DNA from 3 places in the Paraburkholderia sp. GAS199 genome. Region 3 is predicted to be linked to each of the others. Evidence: predicted binding sites of a transcription regulator. Region 3 holds the regulator's gene; each other region holds the start of a gene.
What was found. Region 3 encodes LexA, which represses DNA repair genes until DNA is damaged. Its sites were predicted from a motif close to ACTGTATNNNNATACAGT; they were not measured.
Positions count from the first base shown of each region.

Region 1: the regulator LexA is predicted to act here: its motif matches at 3,145-3,162, upstream of P3T18_RS24720 (ATP-dependent helicase).
Region 2: the regulator LexA is predicted to act here: its motif matches at 2,075-2,092, upstream of P3T18_RS24520 (PA0069 family radical SAM protein).

Region 1 covers NZ_JBNDMM010000007.1:58,216-62,753, forward strand. The annotation lists gene P3T18_RS24700 (MATE family efflux transporter) at 104-1,516, opposite strand; gene P3T18_RS24705 (RNA-binding S4 domain-containing protein) at 1,710-1,928, opposite strand; gene P3T18_RS24710 (hypothetical protein) at 2,266-2,700, shown strand; gene P3T18_RS24715 (hypothetical protein) at 2,759-3,019, shown strand; gene P3T18_RS24720 (ATP-dependent helicase) at 3,216-4,538, shown strand, end outside.
Region 2 covers NZ_JBNDMM010000007.1:18,209-22,746, forward strand. The annotation lists gene P3T18_RS24510 (D-amino acid dehydrogenase) at 70-1,356, opposite strand; gene P3T18_RS24515 (Lrp/AsnC ligand binding domain-containing protein) at 1,526-2,014, shown strand; gene P3T18_RS24520 (PA0069 family radical SAM protein) at 2,153-3,289, shown strand; gene P3T18_RS24525 (NINE protein) at 3,301-3,768, opposite strand; gene P3T18_RS24530 (PQQ-dependent sugar dehydrogenase) at 3,939-4,538, opposite strand, start outside.
Region 3 covers NZ_JBNDMM010000004.1:388,744-393,281, forward strand. The annotation lists gene P3T18_RS18655 (universal stress protein) at 1-367, shown strand, start outside; gene P3T18_RS18660 (DUF2939 domain-containing protein) at 446-1,123, opposite strand; gene P3T18_RS18665 (hypothetical protein) at 1,224-1,580, opposite strand; gene lexA (transcriptional repressor LexA) at 1,639-2,289, opposite strand; gene P3T18_RS18675 (sulfate ABC transporter substrate-binding protein) at 2,604-3,644, shown strand; gene cysT (sulfate ABC transporter permease subunit CysT) at 3,769-4,538, shown strand, end outside.

The sequences.
Region 1 (4,538 bases), on a different contig from region 3:
GCGCGGCCGGCAAACCAATCATCTCTGCTTTGCTTAGCGCGTGGCGCGCTTTCGCGCTGCGACTTTGCGTCCTGTTTTTGCGTTCGGCTTTTGCATTCGACCGTCACGCGGAACCGGCGGTCGGCGTGGACGCGCTGCTCACGCCGCGCCGCAGACTCAGTTTGTGAAAGCGCAGGGTCATGAGCAGCGCGACACTCGCGAGACCGGCCGCCAGACCCCACCACAGCCCGCGGGCGCCGAGGCCGAAGTGAAACGCAAGCACGTAGCCGGTCGGGAAGCCGATCGCCCAGTAACCGAAGGTTGCAGCGATCATCGGCACGCGTGTGTCTTTCAGACCGCGCAGGCAGCCGGAACCGACCGTCTGCATGCCGTCGACGATCTGGAAAATTGCCGCCACGCCGAGCAGCGAACTGGCGAGCGTCACGGTGGCCGCGTTCGCGGGGTCGTCGAGATGCAAGTAGAGGCCGACGATCCAGTGCGGTGCCGCGATCAGCACGATGCCCGACAGCGTCATGAAGCCGACGCCCAGCGCCAGCGCGACGAAACCGGCATGGCGGGCGGCGAGCGGCTGCCCGGCGCCGGACCAGTAGCCGACCCGAACATTGGCCGCCTGACCGATGGCGAGCGGCACCATGAACGCCACCGAGGCGACGTTCAGCGCAATCTGATGCGCGGCCAGTTGCGATTCGCCCAGCAGGCCGACCATCAGGCCGGTAGCGAGAAAGAGCGTGGATTCGACGCCATACGTAATGGCGACCGGCCAGCCGATGCCGAACAGTTCGCCCATCAGGGGCACGTTCGGCCGCGTGGCGACGACGAAATGCCGGTAGCGCGGCCGGAAATGCAGCAGGGCCATCAGCACGAGCGCGCTCAGCCAGACCGTAATGGAGGTGGCGGCCGCCGAGCCGAGAAAGCCCAGCCGCGGCAAACCGTAGACACCGTGGATCAGCCCGTAGTTGAGCAGGCCGTTGACCACCACGCTAACCAGCGACACCCACAGCAGCCGCTTGGCCGCGCCGATTGCCGGCAGGAACGAGCGCATCAGTCCGACGCCGATCAGGCTGCCCAGCGATCCCCAGCGCAGCACCGCCGCATATTCGCCGACGTTGTGCGCGAGCAGCGCCGGCTCGCCGAACGCCAGCAGGATGGGCGTGGCGAACGAGAGCAGGAAGAACGCCGGCACCGACAGCAGCACCGACAGCACCAGACCCGTCCAGTAGATGTGCGGCACACGCCCCTCGTTCTGCGCGCCGCGCGCGTGCGAGACGCTTACGCTGACCGAGGTCAGCACGCCCTGCAGCAACGTGACCACCACGAAGAACAGGTTGGCGCCGAGACCGCCGGCCGCGAGCGCGTCGGCGCCCAGCGAGCCGAGCAGGATCGTGTCGGTGACGCCCATGGCCATCTGCGACAACTGCGCGATCGCGAGCGGCGCGGCGAGCCTGGCGGTGTCGGCGGCGTGGCGGGTGAGGGTCGGCGGCCGGGCGGCGACCCGGGTGAAGCCGGATTGAGTCATGGAAGGGTAAGGCTCGCCGGATGCGAGCGGCGGCTGTCAGCCGGTTGTCGGTTCGATCGAAGCTGACAGCTTATTGCCTTCGTCAGGCAATGTCGATGGAGGAAGCACGATTCTGGTGCGTACTGTCCTGCGATTTTCCGGAGTCGGCGGTTGGACGCGGGCGGCGTCTCTCCGCGTATGCGCCTCGCGGTCGTCAGGCTTCGTGCACGGCAATGCGCGTGTCGCCGAGCAGCACGACCTGGCCTGCGCGGATTTTGCAGGTTTTACGCGTTTCGACACGGCCGTCGACCGTGACCGCGCCGTCGGCGACCATCATTTTCGCCGAGCCGCCGCTGTCCGCGAGACCCGTTATCTTCAGGAGATTGTGCAGTTCGACGTAGTCGCCGGTCAGGGTGAAATCGAGGTTGGGCATGGCGTTTGCACCTTCAGGCAAAGGGTTCGCATCATAAGCCACAAGCTTGCCCTGGATGAAAGTCGCGTGCGCGGGAAGATCGGCACAGGCAATTGCAAGCAGGTGTTATGCAAGTGTTATGCAATTGTCGGAAAGTGAAACGTTCCGTAACACTGGTCGTTTCTCACGATTTTCCCTCTTAAAGTGGATTCCAGCAGGAAAGCTTGCTGGTTTTCCAGTGACAGGGATGCCGGGCGCCTCACGTGAACAACGTGAATGACCGTGGAACAGCGGAACACACCACGCGCCACGATCCATCGAGCGCTCGCGACACAACAAACTTAGAGAGGATTAAGCCATGACCCAGATTCGCACACTCCTGATCGGTACCGCTTTGACCGCCTTTGCCGCTACGGCCGCCATGGCGCAAACCACCCAGCCGGACGCCGCGATGTCGGCGCAGGTTCAGGCTCCGGGCGCGGCGCCGGCCGCACCGGCCGCTCAAGGCGTGACGCCGGCACCGACCCGCCTGACGGCGTCGGGTTCGACCGATCCGCTGGTGCAGAAGCGCGACGCGAATGCTCAGGCCAACGCCGACTATCGCACGTCGAAGAAGGCATCGAAGGCGGAATTGAAGGATCAGCAGAAGGCCGCCAAGTCGCAATACAAGCAGCAGGTGCGTGACGCCAAGATCAACCAGAAGGCGGACAAGCAGACTGCCAACAACGAAATGAAGATGAACATGCAAGGTCAGGCGGGCGACCAGACCGACGGCGCGGACGTGAAGCACTAACGTGACGCACTGACACGCGCCGGCAGCGGAATCGCTCCCGTCAATCAAGGAGGTACGCATGACTCGCCAAAAATCGATGAGCAGGATCTACGCCGCGCTGATTGCCGGTTGTCTGTCGACCATGGCTTTCGCGCAGGCTAGCGACCCGGCCGCCGCGCCGGTGACGCACGCCGACAAGAAGGCCGCGAAGGAGCAATCGAAGGCCGACAAGAAGGCGTCGGTGGCGCAAGCCAAGGCCGACAAGAAAAAGACGGACGCTCAGGCCGACGCCGACAAGGCGAACGCGGACGCCAACGTGAAGGACGCCAAGAAGCAGTAAGCCGGCTGACGGCCCTCGCTGCCGAATGGAACCGTGGCCCGGTGCGCACCATGCGCCCCGGGCCATTTTCATTGGTGGGCAGGACGCCGACGTCACGCAGAAAAAAGGGTCGCTTGTCGGCGAGGGTTGTATGGATATACAGTATGCGTCGCTGTCTCCCCAACCCGGTCGAAGACTTTCTCACGCTCAATCCACTGTGCTTCCAGTCGCCGAATCTCCGCCGCCGTCCGCTTCGCCTGCATCGCCCGACGCGGCCGAGGCGGCCGACTGGCTGGCCAAGCTCAACGAAGCACAGCGCGAAGCCGTCGAATACGGCGCGGACCGTCCCGGCGAGCCGCCGGGCGCACTGCTGGTGATTGCCGGCGCGGGCTCGGGCAAGACCAACACGCTCGCGCATCGTGTCGCCAATCTGGTGGTGAAGGGCGCCGACCCGCGCCGCATCCTGCTGCTCACGTTCTCGCGCCGCGCAGCGCTCGAAATGACGCGGCGCGTCAGCCGCATCGCGGGCGCCGCGCTCGGCGCGCGAGCGGCGCTGGCGCAGGGCCTGACGTGGTCGGGTACGTTTCACAGCGTCGGCGCGCGACTGTTGCGCGAATACGCCGATCTGATCGGCCTTGCCCCCGCGTTCACCATCAACGACCGGGAAGATTCCGCCGATCTGATGAATCTGGTGCGTCACGAACTCGGTTTGTCGGCGAAGGAGCGGCGTTTCCCGGCCAAGAGCACCTGTTTTGCCATTTACTCGCGCGTGGTCAACACCGGCGCATCGCTTACCCACGTGCTGGACCAGGCGTTTCCGTGGTGTCGCGAATGGGAAGCCGATTTGCGCATGCTTTTCGCGTCGTACGTGGACGCCAAGCAGAAGCAGAGCGTGCTCGATTACGACGACCTGCTGCTGTACTGGTCGCACATGGCGGCGGAACCGGCCATTGCCGCCGATCTGTCGGCGCGCTTCGATCACGTGCTGGTGGACGAGTATCAGGACACCAACCGCCTGCAGGCGTCGATCCTGCTCGCGTTGAAGCCGGACGGCTGCGGCCTGACCGTGGTCGGCGACGACGCCCAGTCGATCTACTCGTTTCGCGGCGCCACGGTTCGCAACATTCTCGACTTTCCCTCGCACTTCGATCCGCCGGCGCGCCAGATCACGCTGGAGCGCAATTACCGTTCGACCGCGCCGATTCTGGCGGCGTCGAACGCGGTCATCGAACTCGCCAGCGAGCGCTACACCAAGAATCTCTGGACCGACACGGCGTCGGCGCAGCGCCCGCGCCTCGTCACGGTCGCCGATGAAGCGGACCAGGCGCGCTATATCGTCGAGCAGGTGCTGGAAGCGCGCGAGCAGGGCATGACGCTGAAGTCGCAGGCGGTGCTGTTTCGGGCCGCGCATCACAGTGCCGCGCTGGAGATCGAATTGACCCGGCGCAACATTCCGTTCGTGAAATTCGGCGGCCTGAAGTTTCTCGACTCGGTGCACGTCAAGGACGTGCTCGCGGTGCTGCGCTGGGCGGAGAATCCG
Region 2 (4,538 bases), on a different contig from region 3:
CCGTGAGGCGCCGTTTGTCTTGCAGCCTGTCACCGTCGCTAATGTTTGCGACGGCTTCGATGCCGATGCTCAGGCGTAAGCGGGACGATGCGCTCCGCCGGTTTCGCCAAGGTAGCGATGGACCGAGAGGTCGTCAGCCTTGATGGCCGGTTGCTTGCCCGACATGACGTCGGCCAGCAATTGACCCGAGCCGCACGACATCGTCCAGCCCAGCGTACCGTGGCCGGTGTTCAGGAACAGGTTGGAAACCGGCGTGCGGCCGACGATCGGCGTGCCGTCCGGCGTCATCGGGCGCAGGCCGGTCCAGAAGCTGGCCTTCGACGTATCTCCGCCGCCCGGGAACAGATCATTCACGCACAGTTCCAGCGTGGCGCGACGTGCTTCGCGCAGCGATTTGTCGAAGCCCACGATCTCTGCCATGCCGCCGACGCGAATGCGGTCGTCGAAACGCGTGATGGCGATCTTGTACGTTTCGTCGAGCACGGTGGACACCGGCGCGGCGGCTTCGTTGACGATCGGCGCGGTGATCGAATAACCCTTGAGCGGATAAACCGGAATCTTGACGAGGCCGGACAAAAATTTTGTCGAGTAGGAACCGAGCGCGACGACGAACGAGTCCGCGCGTACCAGCTCGCTGCCGCATTGCACGCCGGCGATGCGGTCTCCCGCCATGGCGAGCGAATCGATCGGCGTGTTGTAGCGGAACTTCACGCCGAGTTCTTCGGCGAGCGCGGCGAGGCGCGTGGTGAACATCTGGCAATCGCCGGTTTCGTCGCCCGGCAGACGCAAGCCGCCCGTGAGCTTGTGCGACACCGCCGCGAGCGCCGGCTCGGCCTGTGTCAGTTCGGCAGGCGAGAGCAGTTCGTAGGGCACGTTGGCCTCTTTCAGCACCGCGATGTCTTTGGCCGCGCCTTCGAACTGCTGCTCGGTGCGGAACACCTGCAAGGTGCCGCCCGTCCGGCCTTCGTATTGGATGCCGGTTTCGGCGCGCAGCGCCTGCAGACAATCGCGGCTGTATTCGGCGAGGCGCACCATGCGGCCTTTGTTGACCGCGTAGCGCGACGACGTGCAGTTCTGCAGCATTTGCCACATCCATTGCAGCTGGAACTGCGTGCCGTCGAGGCGAATGGCGAGCGGCGCATGTTTCTGGAACATCCACTTGACGGCCTTCAGCGGCACGCCCGGCGCCGCCCACGGCGACGCGTAGCCCGGCGAGATTTGGCCCGCGTTGGCAAAGCTGGTTTCGAGTGCCGGGCCGGCTTCACGGTCGATCACGGTCACGTCGTGACCGGCGCGCGCGAGGTAATAAGCGCTCGTCACCCCTACGACGCCACTGCCCAAAACGACGACTCGCATAGCTGCTCCAGATGTTCGATAAGAGGTCGGTGGACGCCGCACTCGCCGTGTCGTTTTGCGTTCGTTCGATTGACGAGGTCTAACGCGGACTGTCCAGTGTTAACCGCTATACTATTAACAGTCAGGTAGGTTTTGTTATTGTATTTTCAAGATTTTCAGCAAAAACACCATGCGAACACAGCGCCAACCGATCCGGGCCCTCGACAAACTCGATCACAAGATCCTGCGACTCCTGCAACAGGACGGCCGGATGGCGATGAAAGACCTCGCGGAACAGGTCGGACTCTCGGTCACGCCTTGTATCGAGCGGGTCAAGCGTATGGAGCGCGACGGTGTGATTACCGGCTATCACGCGCGCGTGAATCCGGCGGAACTGGGGGCGGCATTGCTCGTGTTCGTCGAAATCACGCTGGATCACAAGAGCGGCAACATGTTCGACCAGTTCCGCCGCGAGGTGCAGAAGATTCCCGAGGTACTGGAATGCCATCTGGTGTCGGGCGATTTCGACTATCTGATCAAGGCGCGCATTGGCGAAATGGCGGACTACCGCAAGCTGCTCGGTGACATCCTGCTGCAGTTGCCGGGCGCCGTGCAGTCGAAAAGCTATGTCGTGATGGAAGAGATCAAGGAGACGCTGACCATCGCTGTCGGCGACTGAGCGGGGCCAACGGGCATTCCATTCTGAGCGTGATGGCAAGGCTCGACAAACGGCGTAAACACTGTATATTTATACAGGTAATTTGCGCCGTTTCCTTTTGCGGCGCGATCCTGTCTTGTAATTGCAAGTGCCGCCGCCGTGACCGATTCCTGCCCCGAATTTTCCATTGCACCGCCTGCGCCCAGAAAGGGGCGCGGCGCGGTCACGAATCTGCAAGGCCGCTACGAAGTCGATCAGCGCGAGGCGGTAGACGACGGCTGGCAGCCGCTTGAAGAAGACGGCGACGAGCCGAAGAAGCTACGCACGCAGGTCTTCGAAGAGCGAGCCAAAACCATACTTACGCGCAATGCGTCGCCAGATATTCCGTTCTGCGTGTCGTTGAATCCCTATCGCGGGTGCGAGCACGGCTGCATTTATTGCTTTGCGCGGCCCACCCACAGTTATCTGGGCCTGTCGCCGGGTCTCGACTTCGAAAGTCGCATCTACGCGAAAATCAACGCGCCGGAGTTGTTGCAGCACGAGCTGTCGAAGAAATCTTACGTGCCCGAGCCGATCGCGCTGGGCGTGAATACCGACGCCTGGCAGCCGGCGGAGCGGGACATGCAGATCACGCGGCGAGTCATCGAAGTGCTGAGCGAGCGGGGGCACCCGTTTGCGGCCATCACCAAGTCGTCGCTCATCGAGCGCGATCTGGATTTGCTGGCGCCAATGGCGGCGCGCGGTCAGTTCATGGCTGCCATTACCATCACCACGCTCGATGCCGAGATCGCACGTACGCTCGAACCGCGCGCGGCCACGCCGTCGCGCCGTTTGCGCACAATCCGCACGCTGAGCGAGGCGGGCATTCCCGTCGGCGTCAGCATTGCGCCGGTTATTCCGTTCGTCACGGAGCCGGACATGGAGCGCGTGCTGGAAGCATGCGCGGAGGCGGGCGCAACGAACGCGAGCTATATCGTGCTGCGTTTGCCCTGGGAAGTCGCGCCACTGTTCAAAGACTGGCTGAGTGCGCATTTCCCCGACCGCGCCGACCGCGTCATGAGCCGCGTGCGCGACATGCGCGGCGGGAAGGATTACGACTCGTCCTTTTCCACGCGAATGAAAGGCGAAGGTTTATGGGCCGACTTGCTGAAGCAGCGGTTTCATAATGCGGCGCGTCGTTTGGGATTGAATCAGCGCGATCGCGGCATTCTGGATATGTCGCATTTTCGCCGGGCCGAACCGCCGAAGCCGGCGGCCGAGCCGGCACCGGTCAACCCTCAACTAAGACTCTTCTAATGCCGCCAGCTTTACTGCGACAACGCTTTGGCGGCTTGCACCTGACTTTCGAAATAAGTCTGGAACGAAATGGCAAGGCCGGTCATGAGCAGAAACGCGCCGATCAGCAGCGAAAAAATCACGATGAAGATAACCGTCCAGCCTGAACGGCTCGTGCGCTGCGTTTGCGCGTTGAATTGCGCGTCCCACTTTTCGTCGGGGCGCAGACCGTAGACGATAGCGGCCAGAAAAGCGGCGAGTAGCGAGACTGCGCCGGGAAACACCAGCAGCCAACCGAGCATCGAAGCGCGCTCGCTTGCCACCAGCAGCATTGCGCCCGGAATGCCGATTAGCGTACCGAGCAGATGCGCCCAGCCGTAAATGTCACGCATGCCGTACAGATAGAAGCGATGCGCGCCCAGGCTGCCGAACAGAAAAGCCAGCGCGGCGGTGATGGTTTTGGATCGAAAGCGCGGAGAACTCGAAACCAGAGTGGACATGTAGGCGAGAAAGGGATGAGAGCGGGTCGAAAGGCGGACTGCATCGGCGGCAGCGGGTCGAGGCGCATTCTACGCCCGCCGGCACGCAGGCGGTCACATGCGCTAAGACCGCATCGGAATAGCGGTTCCTATATAGGCGCGTGAATTCTGAGCCGATGCGCGAGGCGGGCTCAGGGCGCCGAATAGGTGACGCGATAAACGGCACCGGCGTAATCGTCGCTAATGAGTAGCGAGCCGTCGGGCAAGGGTTGCACGTCCGCCGGTCGGCCCCAGACCGTCTCGCCAGGTTGAAGCCAGCCTTCGGCGAAGACTTCCTGGCGGGCATTGGCGCCGTTCGGATCGACGCTCACGCGTACGACGCGATAGCCCACTTTTTTGCTGCGATTCCACGAGCCGTGTTCGGCGATGAAGATGCTGTTGCGATAGGCCGCCGGGAACATCGGTCCGGTGTAGAAGCGCATGCCGAGCGCGGCCACGTGCGCGCCCAGTTTGACGACGGGTGGCGTGAACGAACTGCAGGAGCGATCTTTGCCGAACTCAGGGTCGAGCGTGTCGCCCCCGTGACAGAACGGGAAGCCGAAATCCATGCCGGCGCGCGGGGCGCGGTTGAGTTTGTCGTCGGGAACGTCGTCGCCTAACAGGTCGCGGCCGTTGTCGGTGAACCACAGGTCATGCGTTTGCGGGTGCCAGGCAAAGCCGACCGAGTTCCGGATGCCTCGCGCCACGACCTCGTAATGACTGCCGTCCGGGTCCATCCGTCCAATGAGGCC
Region 3 (4,538 bases):
GGAAACGCACCTGCTCTCGGTGGTGGATATGCGTTCTAGCATCGCGCAAAGCGCAGGCCTGCTGACCGACGTCGCATGCGGCAGTTTCGAGAAGACCGCGCGTGACATCCTGCAGGAAGGCGTGGACTGGCTGACCGAACGCGGCGTCAGTGCGCAGGGGCATTTCGCCTTCGGTCATCCCATCGACGAAATCGCCAATCTTGCCAACGAACTGCACGTCGATCTGGTGGTGGTGGGGCATCGCTGCCGAACCGGCCTGTCGCGCTGGTGGATGGGCGCAGGCAATACGCCGCTGCTCGACCGGGTTTCGTGCAGCATTCTGGTGGCGTGTTCGTCGGCGCAGGAACAGCAGCAGGCCGCTGCCTGATGGCGAGCCGCATGTTCGATGCATGCGGCCCGATTCCCCGGGCTTTGGACTACGACGGGCGTTTGCCCGGCGCGTGCCTCATGGCGTGTTCAGGTCGACCGCGGCGAGTTTCCAGGTGAACAAACCTTCGCGCTGAAAGATTGCGGCGTAACGTGCGTCGCCGGCGCCATGCTGATAGGTGACCACGAACTCGTTGAGTCCGCGATAGGCAGCCGTGGTTTGCGGCGGCTGTTGTGGCGCGGCGGGCTCGGGATTGCCGTTGGCGTTACCGTTTGAATTGCCCGCAGCAGGTGTTGCCGGCGCCGCTTGCTGCGGCGTATCGGGTTGCGGCGCCCCCGGCGAGTTAGCAGCGGCAGGCGGGACGGGCGGACGTTCGCCCGGATTGCCACGCGGCGGCATGCCGTTCAACAGCGCGGCCACGCCATCGGGCGTTGCATACGCATCCACCAGCGGTCCGATCAACGCAACGCCGATCATGGCGCCGATTGCGGCCAATGGATTGCCATTGCTATGCGCGTCGAGCCGACGCGTCAATAAGCCCGACACCTGTTGCTTCAGGCTCTCGCGCAAAGCGGGAAAGTCGACGTATTCGTTGACGGTCGGAGCATCGCGCGCGTCGGCCGCGCGTTTGAGATTGTTCAGCGCGATGTACGGCGTGGCGTAAGCGAAGCCCAGTGCGGCAATGACCGCAATCACGATTAGTGTGACGATCAGCGGCCGTGTTGTGCTGCGCCGCGTGCGTGTTGGAACTGCCATCGAGTGGTGCTCTCCATCAGGTGTGATCTAGGGTGGACAGCGGCCACACGAAAACGATCCCGAGCACGACTTGCGGAGTAAGGGAGACCTGTAAATTCTGTTACGCCTCGAACACCGCGCCGTGTACGTTCGCTTCCTCGGCGATGCAGCGATCGATCATGCGGCACACCGCGTCGACCGTGCCGACCATGATGAGCCGCGACGGCCCGTGATAGACGCGCACCGGTGCGCGACGTGCGGGCTCGGCCGTATTCAGCCCCGAGTTCAGCGAGACGCGTGCAAAAGCCGGCAACGATGACGGCAGGCCGTGCAGGTCGGCGTTGCCGGCCGGCTCGTCGAACAGCGATGGCGTGACGGACGCGGACGACGCCTCGATCAACGAGCAAGGCACCAGCTTGCGCAAATGGCGCAGACGACCGAACTGGCGAAAAGGCAGCAGGCGGGCAAGGCGTTCCATGAGTCTCTCCAGGCGATTCAACGTTGTGACGGCTTTGGCTCGGCGAACCAGCGGACTTTCAGAACTCGCCCGGGCGGATCAGCCCGACGGCGATGCCCTCCAGTGCGAACTCCGCACTGCCGGTTTCAACGAAGATGTTTTCATAATCGGGGTTCTCGGCGATCAGCTCGAGACCGTTCGGCCGGCGCTTCAGGCGCTTGACCGTCACGTCGTCGCCAAGACGGGCGATGATGATCTGGCCGTCTTTGGCTTCGCTCTTCTTCTGCACGGCGAGCAGGTCGCCGTCGAAAATGCCGGCGTCGCGCATGGAGAGGCCGCGCACCTTCAGCAGGTAGTCGGGCTTGCTCGAAAACAGCGCCGGGTCGCAGGCGTAGTGCTGCGCGATATGTTCCTGCGCGAGGATCGGGCTACCTGCCGCCACCCGGCCGATCAGCGGCAGTGACAACTGCATGATGCTGGCGTGCGGCAGCGTGAACTGATGCGGCGCGTCTTCCGGATTGGAAAGCAGCCGGATGCCGCGCGAAGCGCCGGCGGCAAGCTCGATCACACCTTTGCGAGCAAGCGCGCGCAGATGTTCCTCCGCCGAATTAGCCGAGCTGAAACCCAGCTCGGCGGCGATTTCCGCGCGGGTGGGCGGAAAGCCAGTGCGTTCGATGGCCCGGCGGATCAGATCGAAAACCTGCTGTTGTCGTGCGGTGAGTTTGGTCATGTCGCCACTGTATGTATGAACAGGTGACTGTATTTTTATACAGTATTCCGCGCAATTCAAGCATTACTTTAAGTTCGTGGCTCGGGGTGGCGTTCCAGCGCCCCAAATCGACGCTCCAGCATCCGTTTTTGTGCCGCAACGCCTTATCTGGCCGTCATTACCACTTTTGCGTATTAAAGAATGAAGAAACATTATTTTTAATGATGAAAGCGCTTCGATAGACTGGCCTCCAGTTGCAGCTCATGTGCACGTGACCGCGACGCAAAAGAACACCACACGCTGTTTTAGCGGACTACCACGCGGAGAAAGTTGGCATGAATCATCAAGGCACGGGGCTGGCAGGCAAGACCAGAAAACTCATCGCGACGCTCGCTCTCGGCACGGCTGCGGCGTTGGGCGTCGTGGCGCAGGCTCAGGCGGCCGACACGACATTGCTGAACGTTTCGTACGACCCGACGCGCGAGCTGTATCAGGACGTCAACCAGGCATTCGGCAAGGAATGGAAGGCGAAGACGGGCGAGACCATCACCTTCAAGCAGTCGCACGGCGGCTCGGGCGCGCAGGCCCGCTCGGTGCTCGACGGCCTGCAGGCAGACGTGGTGACGCTGGCGCTGGCCTACGACATCGACGCGCTGGCGAGCAAAGGTCTGATCGACAAGGGCTGGCAGAAGCGTCTGCCGGACAACGCGTCGCCGTACACGTCGACGATCGTGTTTCTGGTGCGCAAGGGCAACCCGAAGCACATCAAGGACTGGGACGATCTGGTCAAGCCGGGCGTGTCGATCGTCACGCCGAATCCGAAGACCTCGGGCGGCGCGCGCTGGAACTACCTGGCGGCATGGGCGTACGCGGAACATCTGCCGGGCGGCAACGACCAGAAGGCCAAGGAATTCGTCGGCAAGCTCTACAAGAACGCGGGCGTGCTCGATTCGGGCGCGCGCGGCGCGACCACCAGCTTCGTGCAGCGCGGAATCGGCGACGTGCTGATCGCATGGGAAAACGAAGCGTTCCTGTCGCTGAAGGAGTTCGGTCCGGACAAGTTCGAGATCGTGGTGCCGTCGGTGAGCATTCTGGCCGAGCCGCCGGTCGCGGTGGTCGACAAGGTGGTCGACAAACACGGCACGCGCAAGCTGGCCGAGGCTTATCTGAACTTTCTGTATAGCGAGCAGGGTCAGGAGATTGCCGCGAAGAACTTCTACCGTCCGCGTTCGAACAAGGTGCCGGCCGATCTGACCGCCAAGTTTCCGAAGCTGAAGCTGTACACGGTGGACGACTCGTTCGGCGGCTGGGCCAACGCGCAGAAGACCCACTTTGCCGACGGCGGCGTGTTCGATTCGATCTATTCGCCGCAATAAACACTGACGTCACGATAGCTGCACCTGTTTCACCCGACCGGAAAGCGCGCCCATCGAGCGCGCTTTCCGGCTAGCCAGGCGGCCAGAAAAGAGCCGCCGGCCTCAACCCTGAAGAGTACCCAGCATGACGACGTTGACCTTCCGAAAACCGAGCGCCTTGCCCGGTTTTGGCCTGACACTCGGCATCACGGTGGCTTATCTGAGCCTCGTGGTGCTGATTCCGCTTGCGGCGACCTTCCTCAAGACCGCGACGCTCGACTGGAGCCAGTTCGTGCGCGCCGTCACGTCGCCGCGCGTGCTGGCCTCGTATCGCCTGACGTTTTTCTCCGCGCTTGGCGGCGCGCTGATCAACGCGGTGTTCGGCTTTCTCGTCGCGTGGGTGCTGGTGCGCTACACGTTCCCGTTCAAGCGGATCGTCGACGCCGTGGTCGATTTGCCGTTCGCGTTGCCCACTTCCGTAGCCGGCATTTCGCTCGCGGCGGTGTATGCGGGCAACGGCTGGATCGGACAGTTTCTCGTGCCGCTCGGCATCAAGATCGCCTTCACGCCGGCCGGTGTGCTGGTCGCGCTGACTTTCATCGGTTTGCCCTTCGTGGTGCGCACGGTGCAGCCCGTGCTCGAAGAATTCGAGCGCGAGCAGGAAGAGGCCGCCGCCTGCCTCGGCGCGTCGCGCTGGCTGACGTTTCGCCGCGTGGTGCTGCCGGCCGTGTTTCCCGCCTTGCTCACCGGCTTCGCACTGGCCTTCGCGCGCGCGCTCGGTGAATACGGTTCGGTGATCTTCATTGCCGGCAACGTGCCGATGAAGTCCGAGATCACGTCGCTGCTCATCATCACCAAGCTCGAACAATACGACTACGCGGGCGCCACGGCGCTGGCGGTGGTGATGCTGGTCGT